One region of the Psychromonas sp. SR45-3 genome, then DNA from elsewhere that is predicted to be linked to it. Evidence: predicted binding sites of a transcription regulator. Region 1 holds the regulator's gene; the other holds the start of a gene.

Region 1 (4,095 bases):
TCTTGTTTATTGTGGTATTAATTAATGCTGTTATCACCACAAAACAAGCAGATCGAGAAACCTTATTAGTAAAACATCAAGTAGAGACTCTCTACCAAAAAGCTTTTGCTAATCAATCACCTTTACGATACAGCCGAATTAAGAAAAAATTGAAAAGTTTGTTGGCTGAGTCATCGATTGGTACACAGGCAGATGGTTTGTTACCGATGTTAAATGATTTGCTTCCAGTTTTTCAAGCGGTACCGAGCTTACAAATTTCAACGTTAAAATTTAATCGTGCAAACCAACAAATAAGTTTAGCGGTTAGTGCCGATAGCTTTCAGGCCTTTGAATTACTCGCCAAAAAAGTTCCTACTAAATATACGCTTGGCCAAGGGGCATTGAGTAATAATAAAAACCGTGTCAGCGGTGTATTAACGGTGAGGGTTAACTAATGTTTGAACAAATCAAAGAGTGGTGGGATAACATTTCAGAAAGAGAGCAACAGCTGACCTTTATTTCGCTGGTGGTTGTATTCATTGCGATTATTTATTTTCTTATTTGGCAACCTATTGCGACTAATTTAGCAGAGAGTCAGCAAAAACTACAAAGTAGCCAACAAACATTACATTGGGTAGAAAGTAATGCTAATAAACTCGTTGCTGCGGGTGTTGGAAATAATAAGACAACGGCGAGAAAACAAAATTTATCACAGTTGATTAGTAGTACTGCAAAGCGTAATAAAATTGTTATTTCTCGTATTCAAAACCGTAATGGCAGCGTTGATATTTGGATTAATCAAGTTGAATTCAACCAATTCTTAAAATGGATCACTGCATTACAAAATCAATACCAAGTACAAGTTAATAGTGCTGATTTAAATCAGGATAAAATACAAGGTATGGTTAAGATTAACCGTCTGTCATTAAGTTATTAGCATTGTAAAAGGGTTCAAATGAAAGTCAAAATAGCGATACTTGTTGTATTGGTTTACTGTGGTAGTTTATTAGTTAATCTACCTGCTGCAGCTGTTGTCAGCTGGATGCCAGCTTCAACGGTTAAAATCAATAATGTTTCTGGTAGCCTATGGAATGGACAAGCCAAACAAATTATCATCAACCCTAAGGTTACGCTCCATAATGTGCAATGGAATGTTCAATTAAAAGCATTATTGAATTTAGCAATAGGTGCTGATGTCTCCTTTTATAATGGCCCTAATAAAATGTCAGGCAAAGGTTTTGTGCAATATGGTTTAACAGGTGCAAGCGCATCAAATGTTATGGTTGATTTAACCTCCGCAGAATTACTCACATTGATACCAACTAAATTACCAGTAAAAATAGAAGGTGATTTTTCTGCAGTTATTCAGCAGATAAAGCAAGGTGACCCTTATTGTGAGCAATTACAGGGAAGAGTGGTATGGCATAATGCCTTTGTTTATAGTCAAATGGGTAATGTAAATTTAGCTTCTCCTTCCGTAGACTTAGGATGTGATAATGGCAATATTACTGCTTTTGTCACTCAAGAATCTGAGCAATTAAATACAAACTTAGATATTAATCTTGGCGAGGGTGGTATCTACCAATTAAATGGTGAAATTCAAGGCACAGATAAACTCCCCCCATCGATAGCACAATCATTAACTTGGATTGGTCCTAAAAACGACAGCGGTGCAACCACTGTTAGTTTTAAAGGTGTGTTATAAGCGGTCTACGTTGTCTGAATTCACTCGCGAGCTCTTCGACGTGCAGTCTAAAATCGGCTTGCCGTTCCGTTCACTGATGATTGTAAGTGGAATGGTGAGTGGGATGAATAAATGTCGAATTTTAGAGGCCTGTGGTTTTTTATTGTTACTTCGAACAGTACGCCCTTTGTCCATTTCTGAGCTTTTTAAATAGGTTTAAAATCATTAATCTATTCAAACTGATAGTAGTCGCATAAATTCCTATAAAAACGGCGCTAAAGAGAAACAGCCCCTAGTAATTATCCATGTATAAATATACACTGTGTTTGTTTACAGTTTTTTATTGCTTGGAGTTCATAATGAAAGAATTAACCAAACGCCAAGGCGAAGTCTTAGACGTTATTAAAGATCAGATTGCAAAAACTGGCATGCCTCCTACGCGTGTTGAATTAGCGAAAATACTTGGGTTTAAAAGCGCCAATGCAGCAGAAGAGCATTTGAAAGCTTTAGCACGTAAAGGTGCAATTGAAATATTGTCAGGCACCTCTCGTGGTATTCGTGTTGTTAGCGACCATAAAGATAATGAAATAGTGGCCGATGAAGGTTTACCTTTAATTGGCAAAGTCGCTGCTGGTGAGCCTATTCTTGCTCAAGAGCATGTAGAAGCACATTACGATGTTGACCCCGCTTTATTTCATCCTGCGGCAGATTTTTTACTGCGCGTTGAAGGTGAAAGCATGAAAGATATTGGTATTATGGATGGCGACTTATTGGCTGTACATAAAACTCAAAACATAAACAATGGCCAAGTTGTAGTTGCGCGTGTTGAAGACAATGTCACCGTAAAACGTTTTTATCGTGATGGTAAGCAGATAACATTAAAAGCAGAAAATGCTTTATTTGATGCGATAAAGGTCGACTTAGAGTATCAATCTTTTGATATTGAAGGGATTGCGGTTGGGGTTATTCGTACTGCAGATTGGATGTAATTGGCAATTAGTGTTATTAATAACCCTCTTCCAAACTTATAGTGTGAATTAAATGAAACGTTTAATAATAATTTTTAGTGCGCTGTTAATGATTTTATTTTTTATTATCGGTAGCACCCAATCTTTTCATTTAGTTCACAGTAAAAATGATGCCTTAGTGTTACAACAGACACGGCAGCCATTACCTGAATTTGCCTTTGAAAAAGCTGGGGAAGTCGCTTTTACCAACCAATCTTTAAAAGGAAAGTGGACCTTATTTTTTGTGGGTTATACTTATTGCCCCGACGTTTGTCCAACCACATTAGCAGACCTAGACCGTATTTACCCAAGCTTAGCCAATGATCGAAATACAACCACACAAGTTGTATTTATTTCTGTTGATCCTAATCGAGATAAAGCAGAACAACTGGCAGATTATGTGCACTATTTTAATAAAGCATTTATTGGCGTAACCAGCACCCATCAACAACTTTGGCCATTTGTTACTCAATTAGGATTGATTTATAGCTTGGTTGAAGAGGGGGAAACTGATGATTTTTATTTAGTTGACCATAGTGCTTCTATTGTTCTAATCAATCCTGAAGGTGAGTTTCATGCCACGTTTAAATCGACAATTAATGCACAGGGCATTAATCATGTTGATATGGATTTAATGGTTGAAGATATTAAAGCAATACAGGCGAATTATTAAAAGCGCTAATGGATTTAGCCTCATTTAGGGTTGCTGCTAAATCAGTAAGGGCTGTTTACCGTTGAGTTGATGTATAAACTAAACGGTAGGTGATCGCAGTTTATAACTTTTTTGTCCAAAATAATGCACTACCAAACTCAGGATCCAGCTGATAATCAGAAAAGCCAAGGCGCTGATAAGCTTTACAAGCAATGGCATTACCACTTAATACTTCTAGCGTTATTTTGCAGCAATCCTGCTGTTTTGCGACTTCTTCAATTTTTTCAAATAAATGTTTAGTAAGGCCTTGGCCTCTAAAATCATTGTGTACGACAACATCATGAATATTAAATAATGGCTTACAAGCAAAAGTAGAGAAGCCTTCTATCGCAGTTAGTAATGCAGCTGGATGCTCATCACTAAAAATTAAAACAATAAAAACATCATTCCTAGCAAGCAAGTTTGTGATTAAGTTCTCTTTGGCAAAGTCACTCAAATCTTCACCTCCACCCATAGGGTCACAAGCATAATGCGACATTAAGCTTAAATAAGCCTGTGCATGTTGTGGATTATGTAAGTCCGCTACAACCGTTTGAATATTAAGCATTACTATTCCTTTTATTTTTAATTATTGGTGTTTTTTTAGTCTAACTAATGTATCAAAATTATTCTACATAAAGTGAGGACAAGCTGGTGGAAGCGCTAGCATCGATAAAAATAATCAAGGATCAACATAGGAAGTAGTTAACTTTTGACAATAATTGAGGTCAAAA
Region 2 (4,095 bases), on a different contig from region 1:
AATACTATCTCCGCCTAATAGCCTTGCGAGTTCATGAATACGTTCTGATTCATCTAATAATTGCATATTAGTATTGGTACTTTTACCATCACTATGTTTATTAACAATCATATGTTGATGACCATTACCAGCTACTTGCGGTAAATGAGTAACACAAAATATTTGTGTGCTTTCACCTAATTGACGTAATAAATTACCAACTACTGCGGCGGTTGCGCCACTGATACCTACATCAACTTCATCAAAAATTAGCGTTGGTGTTGAAACGCGTTGGCTGATGATCACTTGAATCGCTAAGCTGATACGTGATAATTCACCACCCGATACAACTTTACCTAAATTTTGTAAGCCTTGCCCTGCATTAGCTGCAACCTGGAATTCAATGCCATCAATACCAAGAGGACTCAGGCTATCAGCACCGTGTTGAGTCATTGCGACTTCAAATTGACCATCGGCCATATTAAGTTTCTGGATGCTCTTAGTAATTTTTTTACTTAGTTCTTTTGCGTAACGTTGACGGCTTTGGCTGAGTTTTTGTGCATGTTTAATGTAATCTTGTTTTGCGTTATCAAGATCCATCGTTAGCTTCTCTATCTGTGCTTCACTATTATTAAGTTGTTGGTATTCTTTGCTTAGTTTTTGGTGGAACGTATATAACATTTCTGGCTGAACTTGGTGCTTCCTTGCTAATGTCAGCGCCTGGCTTAAGCGTGACTCTAATTGCTCAAATTGCTCTGGGTCCAGCTCTAGTTGTTCGCTGTATTGACGTAATTCGTAGCCTGCTTCTTCAATTTGAATCACGGCTTCCTGTAGCGAAGTGACAATACTTTCAAGCTTGCTGTCGTGCTGTACTTGCGATTCAAGTAATGAAATGCTTTTTTGTAATAGCGTTAGTGCATCGACTTCATCTGAATCCGTTAATAAATTTAAGCTAATTTGTGTGTTTTCTAGCAGCGCGCCACTGTTGGCTAATTTTTTATGCTCGGACTCTATTTCTGTAAACTCGTCCTCTGCTAATGCAAACTCGTCTAATTCAATAATTTGGTATTCAAGTAACTGTTTCCGAGCTTGTTTTTCTTGTTGACTTAGCTGTTGTTGCTGCAATTGTTTTTTTAGAAAGTGGCAACCTTGGTAAGTGTCTTTTACTTTTTGTACTAGTTGTTGATGATTGGCATATTCATCAATAATCGATAGTTGTATATCAGGGCGTAATAAACTTTGGTGTGCATGCTGACCATGAATATTGACTAATAGCTGACCTAAACTTTTTAATTGAGAAAGCGGTACCGGCGTTGCATTAACGTAAGCACGCGAGCGTCCTTCTTTGGTAATAATACGACGTAATAAACATTCGTTAGGGTTATCGCTGAGACTATTTTCTAAATCGTTATTACTTAACCAAGCAAGTGCATTTGGTGTGTCACTTAGGTTAAAGCGTGCGCTGACTTCTGCTTTATCCGTACCTTGTCGGATCATGCTTGCATCCGCGCGGTCACCAAGACATAGGCCTAATGCATCGATAGCAATTGATTTACCTGCGCCTGTTTCACCAGTGATTGTGGTCATGCCTTGGTGAAAATCAAGCTCTAGAAATTTCACAATTGCAAAGTTCTGAACAGTTAATTGGCTTAGCATAAAATAGATATCCTATGATTATCTTAACGATTATATTAACAACGAAATGACCATTAGTTAAAAACAGTGGTTTAAAAGCACTGTTTAAAAACACAGCTTATGATTGTAGTTTAATACTGTTTTTTTAAACAGTAAAGTGCTGTTTGTGTAATTTTCGTTAATTTTTTAATGCTGTTCATTTTCCGATGTATTCAGAAATGTTGTTTTGGTTAATAACAAATAAGTATGAAAGGGGAGGTCGAATGGTAATGGTGATTGATTTGGCTAGAGGGGATTACTTATTCTGGTCTAATTGAACTGAACACTTTAATTTTGGTTAATGAAAGTGGAATTGAGGTTAGTTAAAATCATAACGTCATAAGATTATATTTTTGGCTATTAAATAGTGCCGTTAGTTTTGCGTAGTTCAAGGCGAATTATCGAAGAAATCCGCTGGAATAACGGTGCGATATCGCTTTGCTTATCCAGAACTTAGGTTACTTGAATCAGTACATTCCTAGGATGGCCTGTACTGATTTTTAGTCAGTTAAATATATTAAAAAAGTTTATTACCCCAACCAAATTTAGTTTGAAGTACGTTAAAGTAGTTGTAATTTTGAGGGTGCACCAAATGCAATTTATGCTGTGTCTTTTTAATAATGACTTCATCACCGGGTAACACTGATAAATTAACATGACTGTCGCAGCTGATTTGCATTTCTGTCGTATTTGATTGCGCCATTTTTAATCGCACAACACTATTGGCATCAATAACGATAGGGCGGCTGTTAAGGGTGTGAGGAAACATTGGTAATAAACTAATTGCATCCAGTTTCGGCGTTAAAATCGGGCCGCCTCCTGACAGCGAATAAGCTGTTGAACCGGTTGGAGTCGATAGGATCAAGCCATCTGCACGTTGGTTGATCATAAAGTTGTCGTTAACATATACTTCAAATTCGATCATATGTGCAATTTTATCAGGATGTAACACCGCTTCATTAACCGCTGTACTACTGCTTTTCATATGACCGTGGCTATGCACTTGTGCTTCTAATAAAAAGCGATGTTCAGTTTGATAGTTACCTTCTAATACCTCACTAAGTGGCTGTTCGAAGTTATCAGGATCTAAATCTGTCAAAAAACCTAAATTACCTCTATTTACACCAATTACTGAAATATCGAATCGTGCAAGCACTCTAGCGGCGCCTAACATATATCCATCACCGCCAACGACTATTGCTAAATCGCATTTTTGACCAATCCCCACTAAATCTTCATAGCGTATTTGTGGTAGGTCTAAGTCATCAGCTAAACGCAGGTCAACAATGATTGAATGACCACGAGCTTCTAAAAAATAGTACAGGCTAGTTAGTGTCTGTAGCGCTTCACTGTGTTGTGGTTTGCCGATTAACCCAATGGTTTTAAATTCAGATTGTTGCTGATTATCCTGACTCATAGAATGCCTACTTGCGAAAATGTGATGATTTTCAGTATACCTGTTATAAATGTTTTTATTAACAGGCTTGAAACTATTATTACTATCCCCATAATAGAACTTATAAAATTGACCCAAATAATATTAAGTAGGATTGAATTATGAGCGAAGAACAAAAAAAGACTGTTGAAGAAGCAATTGAAACTGTTTTAGGCGAAGAAGCTGTCGAGCAAAATGCAGAAACAATAACTGAAGATGTTGCTGTTGAAGTTGTTGATGAGCAAGCTGTTCAAATTGAAACGTTAACTAAAAAATTAGCTTTGGCTGAAGAAGCATTAGCTGAGCAGAAAGATCTTGTTATTCGTGCTCAAGCTTTCTCTCAAAACGAAATTCGTAAAGCAGGCATTGATGCGGAAAACCGTCGTAAATCTGTTTTAAGAACATTTGCGAATGCATTAACGCCAGTTGTTGATCACTTAGAATTAGCGATTCAACACGCAGATAAAGAGAATGAAACCTTGAAACCTATGGTTGAGGGCGTTGAAATGACTTTAACTGAGCTATTGAAAGCGATTGCAAGCATCGGTATTCAACAAATCGATCCGATCGGTGAAACATTAAATCCTGAAAAGCATCAAGCAATGAGTATGCAAGTGGTTGAAGGTGTTGCGCCTAACCAAGTTGTTGCTGTTATGCAAAAAGGTTATGAGTTAAATGGCGGTCAAGTTATTCGCCCTGCCATGGTTGTGGTTTCAAAAGCTGCAGAATAATTTTTTTGAAAGCTAAAAGCTTGTAAAAATATCGGCTCAAATAAAAATGAATAAAAAGGTGCGTTAGCACCTTTTTTTATGGCCACATCGCCCTAACTATTAAATGTTAGGCAGGGGGCTGTTAAAGAAATTGCTTTAAATGATATTGATTAAATCAATATTGTGCATAGAGACAAGTGGGTGATTGCCTGTTTATTTATCAATATTCAGCGTTTTAATCATCTATTTTAATCAATAAAGCGGCTTAGTAGTTTCTTGCAATAAGCATTATTTAAA

Evidence for each region. The regulator LexA, encoded in region 1, represses DNA repair genes until DNA is damaged. The targets are predictions, from matches to a motif close to TACTGTATNNNNATACAGTA.
Region 2: recN (DNA repair protein RecN) is a predicted target of LexA. The motif match lies at 1,750-1,769, and genes of this name have one in related genera.

What each region holds. Positions count from the first base shown of each region.
Region 1 covers NZ_JACJDP010000027.1:12,997-17,091, forward strand. The annotation lists gene gspL (type II secretion system protein GspL) at 1-434, shown strand, start outside; gene H5084_RS13765 (type II secretion system protein M) at 434-916, shown strand; gene H5084_RS13770 (type II secretion system protein N) at 935-1,684, shown strand; gene lexA (transcriptional repressor LexA) at 2,023-2,652, shown strand; gene H5084_RS13780 (SCO family protein) at 2,705-3,343, shown strand; gene H5084_RS13785 (GNAT family N-acetyltransferase) at 3,444-3,929, opposite strand.
Region 2 covers NZ_JACJDP010000020.1:51,432-55,526, forward strand. The annotation lists gene recN (DNA repair protein RecN) at 1-1,635, opposite strand, end outside; gene nadK (NAD(+) kinase) at 2,171-3,070, opposite strand; gene grpE (nucleotide exchange factor GrpE) at 3,211-3,819, shown strand.